DNA from 3 places in the Pseudomonas cavernicola genome. Region 3 is predicted to be linked to each of the others. Evidence: predicted binding sites of a transcription regulator. Region 3 holds the regulator's gene; each other region holds the start of a gene.
The links. Region 3 encodes sigma-54, which starts transcription at its own class of promoters, with help from an activator protein. Its sites were predicted from a motif close to ANTGGCATNNANNTTGCTNT; they were not measured.
Positions count from the first base shown of each region.

Region 1: D3879_RS17470 (flagellar hook-length control protein FliK) is a predicted target of sigma-54. The motif match lies at 3,756-3,775, and genes of this name have one in related genera.
Region 2: flgB (flagellar basal body rod protein FlgB) is a predicted target of sigma-54. The motif match lies at 2,462-2,481, and genes of this name have one in related genera.

Region 1 is NZ_QYUR01000006.1:298,496-305,473, reverse strand. Features, by position in the region: gene fliJ (flagellar export protein FliJ) at 1-300, shown strand, start outside; gene D3879_RS17490 (STAS domain-containing protein) at 392-697, shown strand; gene D3879_RS17485 (fused response regulator/phosphatase) at 709-2,406, shown strand; gene D3879_RS17480 (Hpt domain-containing protein) at 2,437-2,799, shown strand; gene D3879_RS17470 (flagellar hook-length control protein FliK) at 3,811-5,097, shown strand; gene fliL (flagellar basal body-associated protein FliL) at 6,273-6,803, shown strand; gene fliM (flagellar motor switch protein FliM) at 6,813-6,978, shown strand, end outside.
Region 2 is NZ_QYUR01000006.1:329,882-336,859, forward strand. Features, by position in the region: gene D3879_RS17610 (flagellar hook protein FlgE) at 1-783, opposite strand, end outside; gene flgD (flagellar hook assembly protein FlgD) at 841-1,518, opposite strand; gene flgC (flagellar basal body rod protein FlgC) at 1,540-1,989, opposite strand; gene flgB (flagellar basal body rod protein FlgB) at 2,004-2,411, opposite strand; gene cheR (protein-glutamate O-methyltransferase CheR) at 2,672-3,499, opposite strand; gene D3879_RS17635 (chemotaxis protein CheV) at 3,544-4,476, opposite strand; gene flgA (flagellar basal body P-ring formation chaperone FlgA) at 4,553-5,311, shown strand; gene flgM (flagellar biosynthesis anti-sigma factor FlgM) at 5,462-5,803, shown strand; gene D3879_RS17650 (flagella synthesis protein FlgN) at 5,853-6,320, shown strand; gene D3879_RS17655 (flagellar brake protein) at 6,408-6,978, shown strand, end outside.
Region 3 is NZ_QYUR01000002.1:90,375-97,352, reverse strand. Features, by position in the region: gene pmbA (metalloprotease PmbA) at 1-1,045, shown strand, start outside; gene D3879_RS00805 (HPr family phosphocarrier protein) at 1,099-1,371, opposite strand; gene rapZ (RNase adapter RapZ) at 1,391-2,245, opposite strand; gene ptsN (PTS IIA-like nitrogen regulatory protein PtsN) at 2,521-2,985, opposite strand; gene hpf (ribosome hibernation-promoting factor, HPF/YfiA family) at 3,001-3,309, opposite strand; gene D3879_RS00785 (RNA polymerase factor sigma-54) at 3,393-4,901, opposite strand; gene lptB (LPS export ABC transporter ATP-binding protein) at 5,047-5,772, opposite strand; gene lptA (lipopolysaccharide transport periplasmic protein LptA) at 5,772-6,329, opposite strand; gene lptC (LPS export ABC transporter periplasmic protein LptC) at 6,316-6,885, opposite strand; gene kdsC (3-deoxy-manno-octulosonate-8-phosphatase KdsC) at 6,894-6,978, opposite strand, start outside.

The DNA of each region.
Region 1 (6,978 bases), on a different contig from region 3:
TACCAACAGCAGTGGCTCACTGAAGGCCGTCAGGGCGTCTCCGGGCAATGGCTGATGAACTACCAGCGCTTTCTCGCGCAGTTGGAAACGGCCATTAGCCAACAAAGCCAGAGTGTGGCCTGGAACCGCGATAATCTGCACAAGGCCCGTGAGCTTTGGCAGCAGCGTTATGCGCGGCTGGAAGGCCTGCGCAAGTTAGTTCAGCGTTATCTTGACGAGGCGCGTGTGGCCGCGGATAAACGGGAGCAGAAGTTGCTCGATGAGTTGTCGCAACGGCTGATCGGACGTGAGCACGGCTGATTGCGGTTGCTGCTGGCGAGTCGCGGTGCTACATCATCAGAGTATGCACCGCGCATAAAATTATGGGTTTCTGCTGCATAGGGAGTGTTACATGGCCATCACTTCGCTGCCCTCAGCCGATGGGCAAGAGCTGAGCATCCGGATCCAGGGACGTTTCGATTTTGGCGCGCACCAAGCGTTTCGCGACTCCTACGAGCGGGTGAATGTCAGCCCGAAGCGTTACGTCGTCGACCTCGAGGGCACCACCTACCTCGACAGTTCGGCCCTTGGCATGCTCCTGCTGCTGCGTGACCATGCGGGTGGCGACCATGCGCAGATCAGCCTGATCAACTGCAATGCCGATGTGCGCAAGATTCTCGCCATTTCCAACTTCGCACAGTTGTTCAAAATCGCATAGGACATCCACTGATGGCCGAGCGTCTGTCCATCCTGATTGTCGAGGACAACGCTGCCGATCGGATGCTGCTGTCGACCATCGTCAATCGTCAGGGGCATCAGGTGCTGACCGCCAGCAATGGCTTGGAGGCGGTGGCGCTGTTCGAACTCGAGCGGCCACAGCTGGTGCTGATGGATGCCTTGATGCCGGTGATGGATGGCTTCGAGGCGGCGCGACGGATTAAGCAAGCGGCCGGCGAAGCGCTGGTGCCGATCATCTTCCTCACCTCGCTGACCGAAGGCGAGGCCTTGGTTCGGTGTCTGGAGGCCGGTGGCGACGACTTTCTCGCCAAGCCGTATAACCGGGTCATTCTCGAAGCCAAGATCAAGGCCATGGACCGCCTGCGTCGCCTGCAAGCGACCGTGTTGGAGCAGCGCGATCTGATCGCCAAACACAACGAGCACCTGCTGACCGAACAGCGGGTGGCCAAGGCGGTATTCGACAAAGTAGCGCACTCCGGATGCCTGAGCGCGCCGAATATCCGCTACTTGCAATCGCCTTATGCCGTGTTCAACGGTGACCTGCTGTTAGCGGCGTTCAAGCCTTCTGGCGGCATGCATGTGCTGCTCGGCGATTTTACCGGCCACGGCTTGCCGGCAGCGATTGGCGCCATGCCGCTGGCCGAAGTGTTCTACGGCATGACCGCCAAGGGTTACTCCTTGGCGGAAATCCTCCGCGAGGTGAATGCCAAGCTCAAACGCATCCTGCCACGGGGGGTGTTCTGCTGCGCCACACTGCTTAACCTGAGCTTTCAGCGGCGGGTGGTCGAGGTCTGGAATGGTGGCCTGCCGGATGGTTATCTGCACCGCATTGCTAATAGCGAGCGGATTCCGTTGGTTTCACGGCATTTGCCATTGGGTGTGTTGGAGCCGGCGACCTTTGATGACAGCTGTGAGATCTATCCGCTGGAGTTGGGTGACCGGCTGTTCTTGTTGTCTGACGGGGTGCTGGAAACCCGTAACAGCGCTGCCCAATTGTTTGGCGAGGAACGCCTGTTGGCGGTGTTCGCGGCCAATCGGCAGCCTGATCTGCTGTTCGACGAAATCCAACAGGCGCTGACCAGCTTCCGTGGCGAGGCGCAGGATGATGTCAGCATGGTCGAGGTCTGCCTGGTTGAGGCCGGCACCTTGCCTCGACCACCGCCGGCGTTCGCCGACAGCGGGCAGAGCAGTCCGCTGGACTGGTCGGCAAGTTTTGAGTTTCGTGCGCAAACCCTCAAACGCTTCAATCCGCTGCCGTTCCTGCTGCAATTGCTCCTCGAAGTACAGGGGTTGCGTGTCCAGGGTGGGGCGCTGTACAGCGTGCTGGCCGAGCTCTACTCGAATGCGCTGGAGCACGGTGTTCTGGGTCTGGATTCGGCGCTCAAATGCGACGCCACGGGCTTCGCCGACTACTACCGTGAACGTAGCGCACGCCTGGCCAACCTGAGCGAGGGGTACGTGCGTTTTCACCTGGAACTGCTGCCGGAACCTGGCGGTGGCCGGTTGATCGTGCGGGTCGAGGACAGTGGTCAGGGCTTCGATGTGCAACGTGTGCTGGAGCAGCAGCAAGTGGCGGACAGCCTATGTGGGCGCGGCTTGAGCTTGGTTCAACAGCTGACCGAGCGCTGCGTTTGGCCTGATGATGGGCGGGGCGTCAGCGTGGAGTTTTCCTGGTCGGATCAGGCATAATTTTTAGATCCTTGATCAAGGAGTGACCAAGTGTCCGATGTTCATCTCGACAACGCCGTACTGGTCGCCTTGCAGGACGTCATGGAGGACGAATATCCGTTGTTGCTGGATACCTTCCTGGCCGACTCTGAGGAGCGCCTGCGTTTGCTGCACGCCGCGCAGCAGGGCGGTGACGCGCAGAGCTTGCGGTTGGCTGCGCACAGCTTCAAGGGCAGTTGCAGCAACATGGGTGCGCCGCTCCTGGCTGGGTTGTGCAAACAGTTGGAGGTGGCCAGCCGCCGCGGTCTTCTGGCCGAGACGTCGCAGTTGATCGAACAGATCGAGCGCGAGTTTGCCATCGTGTGCATCCTCTTCAAGTCCGAGCGGCAGCGTTTCCCGATGCCACGCACTTAGCGCCTGCTCAAGATCTAGTGGACTGAGCGGTTGATTCGTTTACCTATCGCAATGCTTTTGCTTGAGGGGCTTTCGCGGGCATGACGCGCTACGAAGAGCAGTAGTCCAACTCAATATTTAACGTACTTCACGGATTACCGGGGACATGAAAGGTTAACGCCGGATAGGCAATCTGGTGTTGGTTTTTAGTTCCGAGTCATTGGCCGTTTGACGCGCAGGCTGATAGAACGGTTTCGCCCTGCTGGGCGAGTTTCTTTTGGCATTGCCCCAAAAGAAACCAAAAGGTCTAGCCCCGGCATCCGGCCCGCCTGTGGCGGGTTCCCTCCCTCCATCGTCGCTCCGGGGGGGGGGGCGCGACGAAGGGCCATCCATGGCCAGTCGTCGCTTTCGCGGCATCCCTGCCGCTCAACCCCCTACGCAACGATTCCGCTCGGCCTCCTGAAGGGGCGCTATCCCCGCCCGACCTTATGTATCAATCCACCAGACGGCAGGTGGCTTCAGGTTTTCACAAGGCGCACAGGCGACACCCCGGGTCCCCGTCAGGAGGCCGAGTGGAGGTGCTGCGCAGGGGGACGCGACGACTGCATGGATGCAGGAGGTAGGGCAATGCCGGGAGCAATTGCCGAGGCAGGACGCCGAGCGAGGCACGATGGGACAGGGGCGTCCCTTCGTGGCGTGCCCCTGGAGCAGTGCCGGAGTGAGGGTAGTCGAAGCGCAGCGCAGACCCGGATGTCGGGGTGCGCTTTCTTTTGCTTACTTTTCTTTGCGCAAACAAAGAAAAGTGAGGCGCCCGAGGGGGCGCAACCAGAAGCATCAGCCAGCGAGCTAAACGGCTTGGGTACAAGCTCAAGGCCAACAAACAGCCGGGCTCTTGCGACCAGATTGCCTATGCGGTTTTAGGTGTTAACAGTTGCCCAGGAATTCCGGAAAGAGCCACATTTAAGCCCCGCGAAAAACTTGGCCCAAGCCTTGCTATATCCCTGGCACGACCCATCCGCACGGAGAGTGCCCATGTCCGTTGCCCCCGATCTGCTTCTCAAGTCTGCACCCGAGGTAAAGCCCAAAGCGTCTGCGGCGAAAGCCCCGGCGAAACCGGCCGAGCCCAGCAAGAGTGGGGCTGCCAGCTTCGCTCAGGTGTATGCCAAGGAGCGTCAGGCAAAGTCCGCCGAGCGTAGCGACGCGTCGGCTAAACCCAACTGCGACAAAACCAGCGAGCCGGATCGCGAAGAAGATCCCGGCGCTGTGGCAACCGCTGGCGAACCAGTGCTTGCCGAAAGCGGCAATCCCTTGCCGACCGATCCGGCACAGCTCGACCCGGCCCTAGATCCATTGCTGTTGATGGTGATGGCCGGTCAACAGCCCGCCACGGAGGTGGAGGTTGCCGTCAACGCCGAAGCCGAAGCTGGGGGCGAGGGTGAACTCGGGTTGCCGACTGTACTAAGTAGCCTCGCGAGTTCGGGGCATGCGAGCATGACCGAGGCGAGTCATGATCCCGAGTTGGACGCGCTGAATGAGCTGCCAGCCGTGAAGATGGCGCTCGAACTCGGGGCCAAGGCGCAGGCCGCGGCGCAGCAACAGGCCGCGCCGAATGCTACGGCAACGCAAACGGCGCTGAGCGCTGGACAGAATTTCGCCAATGCTCTGGCGGCTTTCGCCGATCCGACAGTGCTGAATGGCGAGGCTAAGGCCGAGACAGAGCTGCCGCTCAGCGAACTGGCAACTGAAGGTCTGGACGCTCTGAAAGAAAGCCCGAGCGATGCCCGTGCGGATAACTTCGCCAGCAAACTCGGTGCCCTGAGCCAGTCAGTTGCTCAGCCGGCCACGCAGAGTCAGCGGGCGGCCTTGATCCCCGGCCAGCCGGTGCCGATGCAGCAAGGTGGTTGGAGCGAGGCCGTGGTGGATCGGGTGATGTGGCTGTCCAGCCAGAACCTCAAATCCGCTGAGATTCAGCTTGATCCGGCTGAGCTGGGGCGTCTGGAGGTGCGGATCAATCTGCATCAGGACCAGGCGCAGGTCACCTTCGCCAGCCCTAACGCGGGAGTGCGCGATGCCTTGGAAGGGCAGATGCACCGCTTGCGTGAGTTGTTCGCGCAACAGGGCATGAACATGCTCGATGTCAACGTATCCGACCAGTCGCTGAACCGTGGTTGGCAAGGGCAGGGCGGCGATGCTCAGAGCCGCGGCGGTGCCGGTCGCGATCGGCTGAGCAGTGCTGACGATGATGCGCCGCTACCTGCGAGCGAGGTGCGCAGCACGATGCTGACCCACGGTCGCGGGTTGGTGGACTACTACGCCTGAGAGCCTGTTCACGATCCGCTGAACTCGGTGATGCTGCGTTAAAAACGGTTCTTCACGGATTGCCGGGGGACATGAGGACTAACATCGGATAGGCAAGAGGGTGTTGTCTTGTCGTTTGGTGTCATTGGGCGCTTGCCGTGCTGGCTGACAGCCCGGTTTCGCCCTGCTGGGCGAGTTTCTTTTGGCATTGCCCCAAAAGAAACCAAAAGGTCTAGCCCCGGCATCCGGCCCGCCTGCGACGGGTTCCCTCTCTCCATCGTCGCTCCGGGGGTACGCCGCGAAGGGCCGTCCCTGGCTCATCGCGGCTCTCGCGGCATCCCTGCCGCTCAACCCCCTCCACAACGATTCCACTCGGCCTCCTGACGGGGCGCTGTCCCCGCCCGAGCTTGTGTATCAAATCCACTAGGCAGCAGAGGCTTCAAACTGGTTAATGAACGTGCAGGCGACACCCCGGGTCCCCGTCAGGAGGCTGAGTGGAGGTACTGAGGAGCGAGGCACGAAGGGACAGGGACGTCCCTTCGTGGCGTGCCCCTGGAGCAGTGCCGGAGTGAGGGTAGTCGAAGCGCAGCGCAGACCCGGATGTCGGGGTGCGCTTTCTTTTGCTTACTTTTCTTTGCGCAAACAAAGAAAAGTGAGGCGCCCGAGGGGGCGCAACCACAAGGATCAGCCAGCGCGATAAATGGCCCGGGCACCGCTTCAAGGCCAACAAACAGCAAAGCGCTTGCAACCCTCTTGCCTATCCGGTGTTAGCCACCATCCCGGAATTTCGTGAAGAACCATAAAAAAGGCTCGGACGACCGTTAGGGAGAACGTCAAGCCGGCGGTTGCCGAGTACGCAGATTTGACCGCACGCTGATCTATACGGAGTTCGCCCGGTTACCGTCAGGTAGCTGGGCGAACTCGTTTTGGGTGACAGCGCTTGGCCAGGCTGGTATATCCGCTGCGCAAGTTAGGTGCTCTGAGTTAGAAACTGTCTAAAAACGCCTGCGCCTGGCCATGCTGCGCTAGAAATGGCCTCGGAATGCTCATGTACTTGCTTGTACATTGCGCTTCCTCTGCCCTTTTGACTTGCCTGCCCTTCAGCTTCTTGGACTGCTTGGTTTTCAAGCTGGCATAACACTTGCTCCTAACCCTTTGAACGCGGATAGAACTCCGATCAGTGACGGATTATTGGCATGGCTAAGAAAGACATCGAGAAAACCCTGCCAGATGCTGCAGCCCCAGCGGCTGGCAAAGGCAAACACAAGCTGATCATCCTGATAGTTCTCGTGCTGTTGCTGGCAATCAGTTTGTCGGTGGGGGGCACTTGGTTCTTCCTCAGCAAAGGCGACCAGGATGAGGCGAAACCTGAGACGGTCAGTGGCGGGCAGGCTGCGCCAGTAAAGCAAGCAGCCATCTACGAAATGCTTACACCGGCTTTCATCGTTAACTTCAACTACAAAGGGCGGCAGCGGTATATGCAGGTCAGTATCGCGCTGATGGCCCGTGACCAAGCCCTGTTGGATGCGTTGAAAGTCCACATGCCGGTATTGCGGAATAACTTGGTGATGCTGTTCTCCGGTCAAGATTTCGACTCGTTGGCCACCCCGGTAGGCAAGGAAATGCTCCGTCAACTGGCGACCGCCAGCGTGCAAGAGCTTGCGCAGAAGGAGACGGGGAACGTGGCCATCGAACAAGTGCTCTTCACTAACTTCGTCTTACAGTAGGTACCGCCGATGGCCGTCCAAGACCTGTTGTCCCAGGATGAGATCGATGCCCTCTTACACGGTGTCGATGACGGAATGGTCGAGACCGAAGACGCGGCTGTGCCGGGCAGCGTCAAAAGTTATGACCTGTCCAGCCAGGATCGCATCGTCCGCGGGCGCATGCCGACCCTGGAAA
Region 2 (6,978 bases), on a different contig from region 3:
GACCAGCATCTTCATGTCCCAGTCATTGGCGCCGGTCTTGACGAAGTACTGGGTCAACACATGGGCATTGCCCTGCGTGTCGTAGATGTTCACCGAGGTGGACGAGTTATAGGTGGTCGGGTCGCTGGGGTTGAAGGTGGCGTCCGCGACTGATGCAGCAGAGGTCGCCGCAGCCGCCTGCTGAGCCCCAGTCGGGTTGGCCGGGTCAACTACGCCGTTGACCGGATCATTCAGCCAACGGTTGTATTCGGCGTCATAGCTGGCTTGCCAGGTTTTCGGCGACACCAGCGTCGAGTTCAGGTTGAAGTTCTGATCCAGCTTGCTACTGGCCTTGGGCGCCTGACTCGCCGTCTCGATCTTCAGGTCACCAACCACACCGCTCTGCACATTGCCATTGGCATCCACGGCATTGCCCTGCAGGCGATAGCCGAAGTTGTTGACGACAAAACCATCGCGATCCGTACCGAAGTAACCGGCCCGGGTATAGCCGACATCGCCATTGTTACTGGTGACGAAGAAGCCATTGCCGTTGATAGCCAGATCCAGAGCGTTCTGCGTGTAGTTGATGTTGCCTTGGTTATACAGCTGCGACACATTCGCCAGCAGCACGCCACTGCCCTGCGCGTTGGAGCCTGAACCAAGCACCGATGCGGCATACACGTCGGCAAACTCCGCACGCGACTGCTTGAAACCAGCAGTACCAGCGTTGGCGATGTTGTTACCGGTGACGTTGAGGTCGCTAGTCGCTGCCCGCAAGCCGCTAAGGCCAATATTGAACGCCATGGAATACTCCTTTGCCGGTACAGCCGGCGATTACAACGTAGAAGTTGCTGACTGTAATTACTGGCCGATGACCTGAACCTGGGAGAGCCCAATGCTGCCGAGCCCCGCCAGATTGAGCATCAACTCACCACCGTTCTGCCCCAGGGTGACGCTGTCGACGTTAGCCGGCAGCAGGGTGTATAGCCCCTTGGTTTCAGTACCGAAGACCGCTTGCGCTTCGAACTTGTAAGTACCGGGTGGCGCCACCTTGCCGCTGGAGTCCTTGCCGTCCCACATGAAGCTGACATTGCCGGCGGCCTGCTCGCCCATGCTGACCCGGTTCACCACAGCGCCTGCGCTGTCGTAGATGTTGACGTACACGTTGCTGCTTGACTGTGGCAGCACTAGGCTGGCTTTAAAGGTTTCGCTGGTATCCACCACCGCCTTCTCGCTCGGCACTATCACCTTGCGCCCGACCAAGGAGGACGCCTGCAACGCTTGCGAAGACTGATAACCGGAGACCAGCGAACCCATGCTGGTGTTCAACTTCTCAATCCCCTCCACCTGACTGAATTGCGCCAACTGGGCGATGAACGCGCCATTCTCTTGCGGCGCCAGCGGGTCTTGGTTGTTCAACTGAGCGACCAGCAAGTTCAGAAACTCGTTCTTACCGAGATCCTTGCTGCTCTTCGTCTCAGTCTTGATCTGATACTGATCAAGTAGCGAGCCGGCGGCGCTAGTGCTATCGATGCTCATGCTTCATCCCTCGTTGGCAGCTCACTGACCCAGGGTCAGGACTTTCTGCATCATCTGCTTGGCGGTGTTCATCATTTCGGTGTTGGTCTGAAAGGCCCGACTGGCGGAAATCATGTCGGCCATTTCCTCGACCACGTTGACGTTGGGGTAGTAGACATAACCATTGGCATCCGCCGCCGGGTGATTCGGCTCATAGCGCGGAGTCAGGCTGCCCTGATCCTCGACCACACCGAGCACCTCCACGCCACGGCCAGGCTCGTCTTGATCGGCGAATAACGAACCACGGTCGCCGCTCAGCGACTGCTGATTCTGGAACATGGTGGCAAATACCGGATGGCGAGCGCGGTAGGTCTGGTCGACGCTCGAAGACACCGTCTCGGCGTTGGCGATATTGCTGGAGATGGTGTTCAGGCGAGTGGTCTGGGCACTCATGCCGGATCCGGCGATATTGAAAACACTGGCTAGTGACATGGCATTCGACTCCGTTATTCGCCGCGCAGGGCGCCGATCAGCCCTTTGAATTTACTGTTGAGCAAGGTGAAGCTGGCCTGAAACTGCACAGCGTTTTCCGCGTAATTGGATTGCTCCAGCTGCGCATCCACCGTGTTCTGGTCAATCGAGGGTTGTGAAGGGGTGCGGTACTGCAACGCGCTATCCGCCATGGCTAGACCTTCGGCGGAGAGATGCCGACTGTCCGTGCGGTTCAGCGCAACCGGGCCGCGCTGGGTTTTAGCGCTCTGCTCGGCGAGCACCGAAGCAAAATCCAGATCACGCGCCTTGTAGTTAGGTGTGTCGGCGTTGGCGATGTTGTTGGCCAGAACCTCGGCACGCTGGGCGCGAAAGCCGAGTGCTTTTTCATGGATTCCGAGGGCTGTCTCGAAACTGATGCTCATGGTCAACGAACCTTTGCCTATTGGCGTGTCTGGTTTTCCCTGTCAGACATATAGCAAAGCTCATGCCAATTTATTTTTTACTTATAAATCAACAATTTGAATATTTTTAAGTAAGGAAATAGCCCCTCAGCGGCAAAGCCTTTCCGCTGCCTGGCAAAGCCGGCGGCAACCCTGCCCGGCGTTTTGCCGCATTCTAAAAACAAAAAGGGAGGCCAATGGCCTCCCTTCTTTGATGCATAACCCTACCGCCCTGCCGACACTCACTTCACCTTGTAGATGATCCCCGGGCTGCATTGCACCATCTGATAGTGATCGGGCAGGCCATTCAGCGCCTCGGAAGCACCGAGGAACAAATAGCCACCCGGCCTCAAGGTGCTATGAATGCGTAGCAGGATGTCCTTCTTCACCTCGGCGGAGAAGTAGATCAACACGTTGCGGCAAAATACGATATCGAATTTGCCAAGGCTGGCGTAGCTATCCAGCAGGTTCAAGGCGCGAAATTCGACCCGACTCTTGATCGCCGGCTTGACCGCCCAACGCCCCGCTTCTTTCGGATCGAAATAACGTTGCAGGCGCTCCTGCGACAACCCACGCCCTATCGCCAAACTGTCGTACTCACCCGACTTGCACGCCAGCAACATGGAGCTGGACAGGTCAGTCGCAACGATCTGTACGCCGGCCCGCAGCTGGCCGAGATTGCTGCGCTCGAACTCGTCGATCGCCATCGATACCGAATACGGCTCCTGCCCCGATGAAGACGCCGCCGACCAAATGCGCAATCGCTGCGTTGGATTAGCCTTGAGCAGCTCGGGCAAGACCCGATTCTTCAGCACTTCGAACGGGTAGGCGTCACGAAACCAGAGGGTTTCGTTGGTGGTCATGGCATCCACCACCTGCTCACGCAGACCACTGCGCGGCAGGCCCTGCATGCGCTGTACCAATTCGCCGAGTGTCTTGATGTCATTCTGCTCCATCAGCTTATTCAGCCGGCTGGATACCAAGTACTGCTTATTACTACCCAAGAGGATGCCGCAGGCTTTTTCCAGGAAAGTCCGGAACTGCTCAAAATCCAAATTACCTGAAGACACTGGCGCCGCCTCTCCGAACCTATGTACCGCTGAGAGCCAAGCTCTCAGACCTCAGCTGCTATGTTGATGCGCTCAGCCACCCGCGAAGCCAAATCATCGGGCCGGAACTTGGCGAGAAAATCATCCGCACCAACTTTCTTCACCATCGCCTGATTAAACACACCGGAGAGCGAAGTATGCAGGAGGATATGCAGTTTCTGCATGCGTGGATCGGCACGAATCTCAGCGGTTAACGTATAGCCATCCATCTCCGGCATCTCGATGTCGGAAATCAGCATGAGCAATTCCTGCTCCGGCCGCTTACCGTCATCCGCCAACCTACGCAGATAGTTCAAAGCTTCACGACCATCGTTCAATGCCGTGACCTCGACACCTACCGACTGCAAGCAACGCATCACCTGCTTACGCGCAACTGACGAGTCGTCGACGATCAGTACATGCTTGCTAATGGCTTTGCTCTTGGTTTCCAGATCAATCACACCGGCAGTAATAGCCTCGGAGGTCGGGGCGACCTCCGCGAGAACTTTCTCCACATCGATGATTTCCACCAACTGCTGATCCAAGCGCGTCACGGCGGTTAGATAGTGGTCACGGCCCGTGCCCTTGGGTGGTGGATGAATCTCTTCCCAGTTCATGTTGACGATGCGCTCTACCGAGCGCACCAGAAAGCCCTGAACCTTGGTGTTGTATTCCGTGATGATGACAAAGCTGTTCTTCAAGTCAGCCAGTCCTGGTCGACCGGTAGCCATGGCCAAATCAAGAATTGGAATGGTTCCCCCACGGATATTGGCGACTCCACGCACCACCGGGCTGGATTTGGGCATGATGGTGAGCTTGGGGCATTGCAGCACCTCTTTCACCTTGAACACATTGATCCCGTACAGCTGCGTTCCATCGAGACGGAATAACAGCAGCTCTAGGCGATTCTGCCCAACCAGTTGAGTGCGCTGGTTAACCGAATCCATTACACCCGCCATGCCCTGACTCCCTAATTTAGCCACCGAACGCGCAACTTGACGCTGCAGGCGGCACGGGGCTTGCTTTGAAGCGGTTATGAAAGCGAAAACGACATTTTTTCGACATCTGATAGCCAAACGCCGCACGTTGCTTGGGGCTTTATGCGCTTTCTTTTGGCTCGGCCATAACCCGGCTACCGCGACTGCGGTGACCTTACCCGAACAACTTATCGGCGTAACCCAGAGCTTTCTTGAGCTGACCGTAGAAGACTATTTGCAGCGTAGCGAAATCCAGGGGCGCCCTGAAATACAAATCAACCGACTCGATCCGCGCCTGCGTCTTCCGTTATGCGACAAGGATTTGACAGAATCCCTGGAAAGCCCCGCCCAGCCCATTGGCCGGGTCACCGTAAAAGTTCGCTGTGAAGGCACTTCACCTTGGACAGTGTTTGTTCCAGGGCAGGTACGCCTATACCGCGACGTCGTGATCGCCATCCGCCCACTCAAGCGTGAAAGCGTGCTCGGCGAGGCTGACCTGTCATTAGTCGAGCGCGATGTCGGCCTGCTCAACCAGGGCTATCTCACTTCGCTGGAGCAGGCTCTCGGCAAGAAACTGACGCGCACTCTGCTGCCCGACCAAGTTTTAGCCCCGCTGCATCTGCAACAGGCGGAGGTCGTGCGCAAAAGCGATCAAGTCGTGATTAGTGCCCGCAGCGGCACGATAAATGTGCGCATGCCCGGCGAAGCCCTATCCGACGGTGCGCCTGGTGAGCAGATCAAAGTTCGTAACCTGAGCTCACAACGGGTGATCAGAGCCCGCGTGATCGGTCCAGGTCAGGTTGAAGTGGCGATGTAGGCAGTTTTTTGTAGCGCAATTTAGCTGGCGATTTTCTACACTGGGCGATTATTAGGTTGTTGCAAGACGTACAAATAAAAGCCCTAAAGTTTTCTTAAATATGGCCGATAAGCTTGGCAAGCGTCCAAACACCGTCCGAGGTTTTGCATCATGGTCATCGACTTCAACCGGCCCAACAATGCCGCCGCGCCCACCAACACTGGGCGTACCAGCACTACCCAGTCTGGCAGCCGCAACGAAGCCGTCAGCACCAACCAACCCGTTCCCGCGTCGGCTCCTGCCGAACAAGCCCATACCGCTAAAACCGGCGAATCTGTGCAGCTCAGCCAAGAGGCCCAGCAACTGCAGAAAGTCACCGACAAACTACGCGACCAGCCGGTGGTAGATCAGGAACGCGTCGCTCGACTGAAACAGGCGATTGCCGACGGAAGCTACAAAGTCGACAGTCAACGTGTCGCCGGCAAACTGCTCAATTTCGAATCCCAGCGCTAGTCCCAGGGCTGCGCTGAGAGTGTTGGACGCCTAACTCCCAGAGCCCGCGATGCACGACATTACTCTGCTCCAACTTTTCAACGACGATATCGGCACGGCTCAGCAGTTACTTGAGCTGATCGACACCGAGTTTCAAGCCCTCAGCGAACGCGACCTACCCCGTCTGGAAACCATCTTGGCGGATAAGCAACCGTTACTCGCACAACTGGGGCAGCATGGCAACGAACGCAGCCAATTGCTTACCAGCCTGCAATTGAGTGCTGACCGCGCTGGCCTAACAGCTCTTGCCGAACGTTCCACTCAAGGCACAGAACTACTCGCTCGCAGTGACGAGCTGAGTGCGCTGCTAGAGCGCTGCCAAACTGCCAACCTGCGCAATGGTCGACTGATTCGCGCCAATCAAGCCTCAATTGGCAGCGTGCTTGGCATTCTCCGCGGTGGCGAGACGCCTGGGCTCTATGACAGCCGCGGTGGTGCCGCTAGAATCGCCCAGCAGCGCCCACTTAGTCAGGCCTGACAAACACTTATAACAAGGCGCGGGGGACATGCCGGCACAATGCCAGTATGCTAGTGCCGCAGTATTTTGCTCGGAGAATTCTGGACCGTGTCCAATCCCTTCATCGTGGATGATGGCCCGCAGCCGCCCAAAGTGCTCAAAACGGCGCTGGAAGTTTTTGCCGCCCTACGCCAGCTGCAAGAGAATCACGATCCTTTGGTGATCACTTTTCATGAGCGCACGCAGCGCTTTCAGAGCTATTTAGTCCAAGTCGACCGCGAGCGCGGAGTATTGGCCTTGGATGAAATGATTCCGAACGATGGCGAGCGTTTCCTGAAGAGTGGCGAAACCTTTCGCATCGAGGCCTTCCACGAGGGCGTACGGATGGTCTGGGAGTGTCAGCAGCAGGTACAGATCGGCGAACTGGAAGGAGCACGCTGCTACTGGAGCTCGCTTCCTACGGAGGTTCTCTATCATCAGCGCCGCAATGCGTTTCGCGCGCCGATCAAACAGGCTCAACTGGTCAATGTCGAGCTCGCTGGCGATAAGCTGACCCCTTCAATCAAGGGGCAATTGCTAGATATCTCTGCCACTGGCTGCAAATTGCGTTTTTCCGGTGACGTCAGCAAGCGTCTGCAAGCAGGCCAAGTGTATGAGCGCTTTACCGCTCACCTGCCCT
Region 3 (6,978 bases):
CTCCGAGGATGACTGTGCCGGGCTGGCCGATCCTGAGCTGATGGCGCGCGACTTGCCGGATCTGGATCTCTACCATGCCTGGGATATCACCCCGGAGCAGGCCATTGAGCGGGCGCTGAGCTGTGAAGCGGCGGCCTTTGCAACGGATAAGCGGATCAAGAACGCTGACGGCACCACCCTCAATACGCACCAAGGCTGCCGTGTGTACGGCAACAGCCATGGGTTTGTCGGCGGTTACGCCAGCACCCGGCAGAGCCTGAGTTGCGTGATGATCGCCGAGGCTGACGGGCTGATGCAGCGCGACTACTGGTATGACGTCAACCGGCGTGGCGAGGATCTGGCCGATGCCGCCAGTATCGGCCGGCGTGCCGCCGAGCGGGCGGTCAGCCGGTTGGGCGCGCGTCCGGTGCCGACCTGCGAGGTGCCGGTGCTGTTTGCCGCGGAGCTGGCCACCGGCTTGTTCAGCCATTTCCTCTCGGCGATCTCCGGCGGCAACCTGTATCGCAAATCCTCCTTCCTCGAAGGCGCCTTGGGCCAGCAGCTGTTTCCGCAGTGGCTGAACCTCGATGAGCGTCCGCATATTCCGCGGGCGCTGGGCAGCGCTGCGTTCGATGGTGATGGCCTGGCGACCTACGCCAAGTCTTTCGTCGAGCGCGGAGAGTTGCGTTCCTACATCCTTGGCACCTACTCCGGGCGCAAGCTGGGCTTGCCGAGCACAGCGAACTCCGGTGGTGTGCACAACCTGTTCGTCAGTCATGGCGAGGATGACCAGGCGGCGTTGATCCGACGCATGGGGCGCGGGCTATTGGTCACTGAGCTGATGGGGCAGGGGTTGAATCTGGTGACCGGCGACTACTCGCGCGGCGCCGGTGGCTTTTGGGTAGAGAATGGCGAGATTCAGTTCCCGGTGCAGGAAGTCACTATCGCCGGCAATCTGCGCGATATGTTCAAGCAGATTCTTGCGGTGGGTAGCGACCTGGAGTTGCGCAGCAACGTGCGTACGGGTTCGGTGTTGATCGAGCGGATGATGGTGGCGGGGAGCTGACCGAAACCTCTGGTGGGCATATCGCTTTAGCGATTTGTTCTCCAGAGGTTGAACTATTCGCCCTCGTCGAAGCGGTTATTGATCAATTCGATCAGCGCATTCAAGGCATCGTGATCCTGCTCACCTTCGGTGTGTAGGTGGATTGAGGTGCCTTTGCCGGCGGCCAGCATCATTACCGCCATGATGCTTTTGCCGTCCACGTAGCACTCTGGAGCACGACCGACGCGCACCTGGCAAGGAAAGCGCCCGGCCACGCCGACAAACTTGGCAGCCGCGCGCGCGTGTAGGCCAAGCTTGTTGATGATGGTGATTTCACAGGCAGGCATTGCTGCATAAATCCTTCTACTAAAGGTCGCGGTGGCGAACCTGGATATTCTTTAAGGGTTCTTTCAGCGCCTGGCCAAGTCGTTCGGCCAGATACACCGAGCGGTGATGCCCGCCAGTGCAACCAATGGCGATGGTGACATAGGCGCGGTTGCTCGCGGCGAAGCGCGGCAACCATTTTACTAAGTAGGCGAGGATGTCTTGGAACATCTCTTCGACATCCGGCTGAGCGGCTAGGTATTGCGCCACGGATGGCTCGAGCCCTGAGTGCTCGCGCAACTCCGGCTTCCAATACGGGTTGGGTAGGCAGCGTACATCGAAGACCAGATCCGCATCCACCGGCATGCCGCGCTTGAAGCCGAACGATTCGACCAGGAACGCGGTGCCCGGTTCCGGCTTATTCAGTAAACGCAGCTTGAGCGTGTCGCGCAGTTGGTAGAGGTTGAGATGCGTGGTGTCGATCTTCAGGTCGGCCAGATCGATGATCGGCCCGAGCAGAAGGCTTTCGTCGTGAATGGCTTCAGCCAGTGAGCGTTCGGCGGTGGTCAGTGGGTGGCGTCGACGGGTTTCGGAGAAGCGCTTGAGCAGGGTTTCTTCGTCTGCGTCGAGGTACAGCACATCGCATTGGATGTGCCGGGCGCGCACTTCGTCGAGCAATTCGGGAAAACGCTTGAGCTGGCTCGGCAGGTTGCGCGCATCAATCGACACGGCCACCAGCGGCTGCAGCAGCTCAGTGTGGAGCAGGGCGCGTTCCGCGAGTTCTGGGAGCAAGCCGGCCGGTAGGTTGTCGATGCAATAGAAGCCATTGTCCTCGAGGACATCGAGGGCGGTGCTCTTACCTGAGCCGGAGCGGCCGCTGACGATGATCAAGCGCATGACTAGGCTCTGTTGAGGTGACTTTGTTCGCCGCGTTGCCGCGCCAAAGCTCGCCAGGTTAGGCGCGGGATGCAGGCAATGGTCATTCCCTTGGCAAGTCCCGCAACGACGTATGGCGAGCTTTGACGCGCAACCCGAAGGGACGGGGCCGTCTTGTCGCAGGTCTGCGTTACTCGTCGTTTATTTGGAATGACCAAATTTCTCTCCTCGCGTCTTGTCCTGCGACAAGACGGCCTCCGTCGCGGCATGCAAAGTCACCTCAACAGAGCCTCCGCCTAGCGGCTGTTCTGCACGTCCACTACTACCTGGTACAGGCGGTCGCTGTTCTGGGCATGGCGCAGCTGTTCGCGTACGTCACTGCGGTCGAGCATGCTGGCGATCTGGCGCAAGAGCTCCAAGTGCTCATCGGTGGCGGCCTCTGGCACTAGCAGGACAAACAACAGATCTACTGGGGCACCGTCGATAGCGTCGAAGTCTACCGGGGCGTCGAGGCGTAGCAGAGCACTGATCGGCGATACGCAGCCAGGCAGACGGCAATGTGGAATGGCGATGCCATTGCCGAAACCGGTTGAGCCAAGCTTCTCGCGGGCGACCAGACTCTCGAAAATGTCTTGTCCATCCAGGTCGGGCAATTCGCGGGCGACCAGGTTGGCGATCTGTTCGAGGACACGTTTTTTGCTGCCTCCCGGCACGTTCACCAAGGAACGGCCGGGGGTCAGTATATTTTCAAGTCGAATCATGGGTAGGGGATGGTGTCAGCGCGCCGGGGCGCCTTGCAGGCGACCCTGCTGCTTTTCCTTGTGCTTGATAAGTTGGCGGTTGACCTTATCGGTGAGTAGATCGATAGCCGCGTACATGTCGTCATGTTCGGCGCGGGCGACGACTTCGCCGCCCGCGATGTGCAGGGTCGCTTCGATTTTCTGTTTGAGCTTCTCGACCTCCATGGTGACCTGCACGTTGGTGATTTTTCCGAAGTGGCGCTCAACCCGTTCGAGTTTCTCGACGATGTAGGCGCGTAGGGCGTCGGTCACATCCAGTTGGTGTCCACTGATGTTGACTTGCATACCGCTTTCTCCTTATTGCCGTGTGTAAGAGACAGGCTAACGGGCCTGCCACCGGAACACTTTGGCTTGGATCAGTGCAGCCGTTACATCAGTCGCTTGCGTTCACTGGAAGGCGCTATCCCGAGGGATTCGCGGTATTTGGCGACTGTGCGACGGGCCACCTGAATGCCCTGTGCTTCCAGTAAACCAGCGATCTTGCTGTCACTCAACGGCTTTTTCGCATTTTCCGCTGCAACCAGTTTTTTGATGATCGCGCGGATTGCGGTAGACGAGCACTCACCGCCTTCGGAGGTGCTGACGTGGCTGGAGAAGAAGTATTTCAGCTCGTAAATGCCGCGCGGTGTGTGCATGAATTTTTGCGTGGTCACGCGCGAGATGGTCGACTCGTGCATGCCCACGGCTTCGGCGATGTCGTGCAGGACCAAAGGCTTCATCGCCTCGTCGCCATAATCGAGGAAGCCGCGTTGGTGCTCGACGATCTGCGTGGCGACCTTCATCAGGGTTTCGTTGCGACTCTGTAGGCTCTTGATGAACCAGCGAGCCTCTTGCAGTTGATTGCGCATGAAGGTGTTATCGGCGCTGGAGTCGGCGCGGCGCACGAAGCCTGCGTATTGCGGGTTGACCCGCAGGCGCGGCATGGCTTCCTGATTCAGCTCTACCAACCAGCGTTCGTTGTGCTTGCGCACAATGACGTCGGGTACCACGTATTCCGGTTCGCTGGCTTCGATCTGTGAGCCGGGGCGCGGGTTGAGGCTTTGAATCAGCTCGATCACTTGGCGCAGTTCGTCTTCCTTGAGCTTCATGCGGCGCATCAACTGGCTGTAATCGCGGCTGCCGAGCAAGTCCAAGTAGTCGCCTGCAAGGCGCTGGGCTTCGTTCAGCCAAAGCGTCTTGGCTGGTAGCTGGCGCAGTTGCAGCAGTAGGCATTCGCGCAAGTCGCGGGCGGCGATGCCGGCGGGCTCGAACTGCTGGATGCGATGCAGCACCGCTTCTACTTCGTCCAGCTCGATATCCAGTTCGGGGTCGAAGGCTTCGAGCACCTCTTCCAGGGTCTCTTCCAGGTAGCCTTGATTGTTGATGCAGTCGATCAGGGTGGCGGCGATCAAGCGATCCTTATCGGACATCGGGGCCAGATTGAGCTGCCAGAGCAGGTGGCTTTGTAGGCTCTCGCCGGCCGAGGTGCGAGTGGTGAAGTCCCACTCATCATCATCGTTGCTGGGCAGGCTGCTGGCGCTGGTCTGGTAGATGTCTTCCCAGGCGGTATCGACTGGGAGTTCATTGGGGATGCGCTCGTTCCATTCGCCTTCTTCCAGGTTGTCGACCGTAGGGGCAGACTCCTGATAGCTGGTTTCCTGGTAGGACTCTTCCTGGTTGGGCGCGGGCGGGGCGCTCTCCGCGCCATCGGCCAAAGGGTCGGTGTTGTCGAAATCGTCGCCATCTTCCTGGCGCTCGAGCATCGGATTCGACTCCAAGGCCTCCTGAATCTCTTGCTGCAGATCCAAGGTAGACAGTTGGAGAAGACGGATGGCTTGTTGCAGCTGCGGTGTCATCGTCAGCTGCTGGCCCATTTTAAGGACTAGCGATGGTTTCATGGAGGGGGCTTAGGACCTTATTCGCCGGCGCACGTGCGCTATCCACTACAGGGCGCCAAAGCGCCACCAGGAAGCAAATTATATGCCTGACCTTGAGGGGTTTGCCTAGCCCTCGAACGCTTTCTGTAGTGCATGGCTACGCGAACTACAGGCGGAACTCGTGGCCCAGGTAGACTTCTTTCACCAACTGGTTGGCCAGGATGGTCTCGGCATCGCCTTCGGCGATCAATTGACCGTCGTTGACGATGTAGGCGGTTTCGCAAATATCCAGGGTTTCGCGCACGTTGTGATCGGTGATCAAAACGCCAATGCCCTTGGCCTTGAGGTGGTGGATGATTTGCTTGATATCGCCGACCGAGATTGGGTCAACGCCGGCAAAGGGCTCATCGAGCAGGATGAACTTGGGTGCGGTGGCTAGGGCGCGGGCGATCTCCACGCGGCGGCGTTCGCCGCCAGACAGGCTCATGCCGAGGCTGTCGCGAATGTGGCTGATATGGAATTCCTGTAACAGGGTTTCCAGGGCCTGGCGGCGGCCGGCACGATCGAGATCCTTGCGTGTCTCCAGGATCGCCATGATGTTGTCGGCGACCGGCAGCTTGCGGAAAATCGAGGCTTCTTGCGGCAGATAACCAATGCCGGCGCGGGCGCGGCCGTGCATGGGCAGGTGGGTGACGTCCTGCTGGTCGATCAGTACGCGGCCTTGGTCGGCGTTAACCAGGCCGACAATCATGTAGAAGCAAGTGGTTTTGCCGGCGCCGTTCGGGCCCAGCAGACCGACGATCTGCCCGCTTTCAATCGACAGGCTGACATCGCGCACGACTTGGCGGCCCTTGTAGCTCTTGGCCAGGTGTTGAGCTTTCAGGATGGCCATTACTGCGCCTGCTGTTCGGCTGGTTTGTTTTTCGGTTGGATCACCATGTCGATGCGCGGGCGCGGCGAGGTCACGTTGGTGCCGGTGGCGCGGCCGGCGTTGACGATCTGGCGCTGGGTGTCGTAGACGATTTTCTCGCCTTCGAAGGTATTGCCTTCCTGAACTACCTTGGCTTGGTCGATCAGCACGATGCGCTCGTTGGCGGCGAAATACTGGATGGTCAGGCCGTAAGCTTTGACGATCTGTTTGTCGACAGCGGGTTTCTGCTCGTAATACGCCGGTGTGCCGATGGCGGTAAAGATTTCGATATCGCCGCTGGCGTTCTGCGTGATGGTCACGGTGTTGCCGGTGATCTTCAGGGTGCCTTGGGTAATGACGACGTCGCCGCGGTATACCGCTACGCCTTGTTTGTCATCGAGTTCTGCGCTGTCAGCTTGCACGCGAATCGGTTGCTCGCGGTCAGTCTGCAGTGCCCAGGCGCTCGCGCTTCCAAGTACGGCGCTAAAACTGAGCAGAAGGGGGAGGGTCCGGAGAGACAAATTGTTAACGAACCTCATGCTGGCCTCTTACATTGGACAGCAGGAGCATCCTGCCGTCATTCAAGTACGCTTTCATTCCTTGTGCCGTGGTCACCCCGTTGGCCGCCTCGATTCTAACGGCTTGCTGGGTCTGCGCATATTGCTTGTCGGGGAACACGGTCAATCGGCTGGTGGTGAGTATGGTCGGGCGGCCTTTGGCGTCTGTGCGCTCGACGCGCACGGCGTCGATCAGTTCGACTTCCGTGCCCCCCGGTGATACTTCGCCGCGGGCGCTACGTACATGCCAGGGCTGTGGGGTGCCACGATAAAGTTGCAGGTCCGGTCGAGTCATCAGGCTGATGTCGCTTGCCTTGAGGTGTTCGACCTTGTCGGAGGTCATTTCGTAATGCAGCTTGCCGTCCGGCTGGTATTGCACGGTGCTCGCGTTAACCACATAGAAGTCTATGGCGTTTTCCGCGCTGGCTTTGGGCGTTTGATCGAGCAGGCTGTCCGGGTTGAGATTCCAGTAGCCGAGCGCCGCCAGCAGCAGGGCGGCGAGGGTGAAAAACACGGAGAGAAGCAGTTTGCGCAGCATGATCGGCTCTATAGATAGGCGGTTTGGGCGGCGTCAAGGTTGTCCTGGGCGCGCATGATCAATTCGCAGAACTCGCGGGCCGCACCTTCGCCG